DNA from 2 places in the Faecalibacillus intestinalis genome. Region 1 is predicted to be linked to the other one. Evidence: a T-box and tRNA genes for the amino acid it is inferred to sense, from the RefSeq annotation. Region 1 holds a T-box; the other holds one or more tRNA genes.

Region 1 (2,315 bases):
CACCATTTAATAATGTTTTATGGAAAGCTTCTTCTTCCTTTTTAACCATTGTTGAAATAAAATCTTGTTTTTCTGGTAAATAATCATAGAAATCTTTCATCATATCACAAACTAATGGTACTAAATCATACATAAATGCTTTTTCAATACCAATTTGTTTACCATAACGAACAGCACGTCTTAAAATACGTCTTAAAACATACCCTCTACCAGCATTGTCAAACATTGCTCCATCAGCTAAAGCAAAAGTTACAGTACGAATATGGTCAGCAATAACACGATAAGCCATTTTATTTTCTTCATAAGAAACATTGGCTAATTTTTCAGTAGCATGAATGATTGGTAAGAATAAATCAGTATCAAAGTTTGTTTCTCCACCTTGAATAATACTTACTAATCTTTCAAGTCCCATACCAGTATCAATATTTTTTTGTGGAAGTTCTTTATATTCTTTACGATCAATCGCTGGATTACAATCATATTGAGAGAAAACAACGTTCCATACTTCAATATAACGATCATTTTCCATTTCTTCGAAGAATAATTTTTCTCCTAAACCTTCAGGATCATATTTTTCTCCACGGTCATAGAAAATTTCTGAGTCAGGACCACCTGGACCTTCTCCAATTTCCCAGAAGTTTTCATATGTTTTTAAAATATGACTTGGATCTACATGACATACTTCTGTCCAAATACGATAAGCATCTTCATCATCTGTATAAACAGTAACATATAATTTTTCTTTATCAAAACCAATCCATTCTGGACTTGTTAAAAATTCCCAAGCAAATGGAATCGCTTCTTCTTTGAAATAATCTCCAATTGAGAAGTTTCCTAACATTTCAAAGAAAGTATGATGTCTTGCTGTTTTACCAACATTTTCAATATCGTTTGTACGAATTGATTTTTGTGCATTTGCAATACGATTACATGCTGGTTTTTCACTACCATCAAAATATTTTTTTAGTGCAGCAACCCCTGCATTGATCCATAATAAAGTTGGATCGTTATGAGGAATAAGTGATGCACCTGGTTCGATCATATGTCCTTTAGATTTGAAATAATCCAAGAACATTTGTCTAACTTGATTTCCGGTTAATTGTTTCATTTCTTTTCTCCTTTTTTGACAATATAAAAAGTCGTCCTTATCTAGGAACGACTTTATCGCGGTACCATCCTAGTTCATGTAAAAATACATGCCCTTAATTAAACTTTAACGCAGTTCTACGGTAATCATTAATTACTCTCCAAAGTAGCTTTCCTATATATCCTATAAACATTTTCACCCACCATGTTCTCTCTAAAATATTCTATATAGTACTGATCTTTTTCAACGATTTATTTGCATTATACACGAAATACAAAAGTATTTCAATATCTTACATTTTTTCTTTAATTGTTTCCATAACATGGCAACCACATTCAGTTTCACTAAATAGAAGTGCTAATGATGTAAGAGTTAATGCCATAATAATATTATTGCGTTTCATTTTATCACCTCTATTTGAGTATGTCTTTATTTTACAAAATTATACAGTTTCATCATCATTTAAAAAATCTGTAATATTTTGTTTAAGTTCTTGATTATATGAAGATTCTTCATATGTTTCAACATTTTTATTTTGATTGATTTTATTTACTAATGTTGTTTTTCTTTTACTATCAGAAATATTTTTTATACCATAAAGAAAAGCTTGTGGATTACCTAAAATAAATAAAGCTTGTTTAGCTCTTGTTAGACCTGTATAAATCAAATTTCTTTTAAGCATAATATAATAATCATTTAAAACAGGCATAATAACAATTTTAAACTCATTTCCTTGAGCTTTATGAATTGACATACAATAAGCCAATGTAAAAGTCATAAAATCTTTTGATGTATATTCGACTAAATTACCATCATAATCAACAATAAGCGTATCTTCTAAATATTCAAAACCATCTTTACGATTAATTTCAACTAAAACACCAATATCTCCATTATAAATATCATCATCTGGTCTATTTTTTAATTGTAAGATTTTATCTCCTTCTCGATAAACTTTCTGTCCAATACGATATTCTTCTTGATGATTCTTAGGATTAAAAATTTCCTGTAAAGCCAAATTTAAAGCATTGATTCCTGCAACGCCTTGATAAATTGGTGCTAAAACTTGTATATCATTTTGATCATAGCCATTTTTTATTGCTTTTTTTACAATTGTTGTCACATTTTTAATAATTTCAAAATTGGTACTATTATAAAAATGAATATCTTTATATTGTTCAAACAACGATAAATCATTCACTTCTTGATGAATTAATTGATGTGCCAA
Region 2 (2,315 bases), 350 kb from region 1:
TGTTGAAGATGCTTTATTAAATGTTGCCTTTGCGGCCATTATTTGTGGAATAGGAGTAGGGCTTGCACTTCGAAGTAGTGGATGCTGTGGGGGTATTGATATTGCGACAGTTTGTTTAGTTAAGAAAAATCCAGATTTTAAAGCAGGGCAGCTTTCTATAATATTTAATGTTGTTTTGTTTGGAATATGTTTATTTATTTATGATATTAAAATTATTATGTATTCAATTGTCTTTGTCGCAATTCTTTATACAACAGCAGATAAGTTCCATCTACAAAATATCAATGTAGCGGTCTTAATATTTACAAAGAATAAAGAAATTAAAGAAGCGATTATGAAACAAATGGGTAGAGGAGTTACCTATTGGATGGGCAAAGGCGCTTATACGGAAACAGATCAAGAAATTCTTTATGTGGCAATCAATAAATATGAAATTCAACAACTTAATAAAATTGTTTCTTCATTAGATCCCAAAGCCTTTGTTACATTAGCACAAGGGCCAATGGTTCATGGAGGGTTTGAAAAAAGATTATAAAAAAAGGCATCAAAATGATGCTTTTTTTGTATACGTAAAATCAAATAAAAAAATGGTGGTTCCGGGCGGAATCGAACCACCGACACGAGGATTTTCAGTCCTCTGCTCTACCGACTGAGCTACGGAACCATCATTTGGCGGTCTGGACGGGACTCGAACCCGCGACCTCCGCCGTGACAGGGCGGCATTCTAACCAACTGAACTACCAGACCATTTTGGTTGCGGGAGAAGGATTTGAACCAACGACCTTCGGGTTATGAGCCCGACGAGCTACCAGACTGCTCCATCCCGCGATATTAAGTTTTTTTAATAAATGGCGGAGATTGAGGGATTCGAACCCCCGCAGGACGTTAATCCTCTGCTGGTTTTCAAGACCAGTCCCTTCAGCCAGACTTGGGTAAATCTCCGCAATATTAATGGTAGCGGGAGGGGGATTCGAACCCTCGACACTCCGGGTATGAACCGAATGCTCTAGCCAACTGAGCTATCCCGCCATAATATTGAAATTTATTAAACTAATTGGTGGAGCCAAGCGGGATCGAACCGCTGACCCCCTGCGTGCAAGGCAGGTGCTCTCCCAGCTGAGCTATGGCCCCAATTTTTATAAATGGTCGGGAAGACAGGATTTGAACCTGCGACCCCCTGGTCCCAAACCAGGTGCACTACCAAGCTGTGCTACTTCCCGTTACTGCCCTTATAATTATACATATATTTTCACTTTAATCAAGCTTTATTTTAAAAAAATATTAAAATAAATTTTACTCTATTTTAATATACTTTAAAAAAAGTGTGATAAAATGAATGTAATTTAGAATTTTAAGGAGTTGAAAAAATTGAATAATTTATGGAAAATTTATGAAAAAGAGCCTTTAGAATTTATAAATAGTCTTATACATGTTCCATCAATGCAAAGACTTAAAGATACTGGGATGAATTGTGGAGTGGAATATACTGCTTTTGACTTCTTTTCAAACATCGTACCATATTCTCGTTATCAACATAGTATAGGGGTTGCATTAATTGTTTATCATTTTTCACATGATTTTAGACAGACAGTTGCAGGTTTGCTTCATGATATAGCAACTCCTATCTTTGCACATACGATAGATTTCTATCACCAAGATCATTTAAAACAAGAATCAACAGAATTAGATACGAAAAAGGTAATTGAACAAGATGCCTTATTAGTTTCTTTGTTGCATGAGTATCATTTAACGATAGAAGATGTTTGTAACTATCATTTATATCCGCTGGCTGATAATGAATCTCCTAAACTTTCTGCAGATCGTTTGGAATATACATTAGGAAATATGTATAGTTATGGATTTTGTGATTTAGAGATGATACAAATGATTTATAAGGATCTCAAAGTAAATGACAAGAAAGATGAACTTATTTTTAAACATGAAGACAAAGCTGTTCTTTTTACAAGAATGATGTTGAAGTGTTCACATGTTTATATTTGTGATGAAGATCGTTATGCGATGCAATATTTATCTTATGTTATTAAAAAAGCAGTTGATAGAGGTGTAGTTAAAGAAGATGATTTTTATCTTCAAGAAAAGAGTTTTATTGATTTATTAATAAAAGATAAAGAAATTAAACAGTTATGGGATGATTTTCGACAATTAAGTTGTGTTTATAAAGGAAAAAATAAAGAATTTTTTTGTAAACAAATTCCGGCTAAAAAAAGATATATCGATGTTTATGTAGAAAATAAAGGGAGAATTTCTAAGATAAATAAGGAAATGGCTCAAGAAATACAAATGTTTTTAGTAAC

What was found. The T-box of region 1 lies ahead of alaS (alanine--tRNA ligase). A T-box ahead of a tRNA ligase gene usually reads a tRNA of that ligase, here a tRNA-Ala.
Region 2: it has a tRNA-Ala gene. The T-box ahead of alaS (alanine--tRNA ligase) is inferred to sense a tRNA for this amino acid. The anticodon was not compared.

Annotation. Positions count from the first base shown of each region.
Region 1 covers NZ_AP024085.1:1,164,704-1,167,018, reverse strand. The annotation lists gene alaS (alanine--tRNA ligase) at 1-1,108, opposite strand, end outside; T-box leader at 1,149-1,343, opposite strand; gene recD2 (SF1B family DNA helicase RecD2) at 1,530-2,315, opposite strand, start outside.
Region 2 covers NZ_AP024085.1:817,371-819,685, forward strand. The annotation lists gene Fi14EGH31_RS04230 (YitT family protein) at 1-535, shown strand, start outside; tRNA gene Fi14EGH31_RS04235 (tRNA-Phe) at 589-664, opposite strand; tRNA gene Fi14EGH31_RS04240 (tRNA-Asp) at 671-747, opposite strand; tRNA gene Fi14EGH31_RS04245 (tRNA-Met) at 752-828, opposite strand; tRNA gene Fi14EGH31_RS04250 (tRNA-Ser) at 850-942, opposite strand; tRNA gene Fi14EGH31_RS04255 (tRNA-Met) at 953-1,029, opposite strand; tRNA gene Fi14EGH31_RS04260 (tRNA-Ala) at 1,056-1,131, opposite strand; tRNA gene Fi14EGH31_RS04265 (tRNA-Pro) at 1,144-1,220, opposite strand; gene Fi14EGH31_RS04270 (HD domain-containing protein) at 1,369-2,315, shown strand, end outside.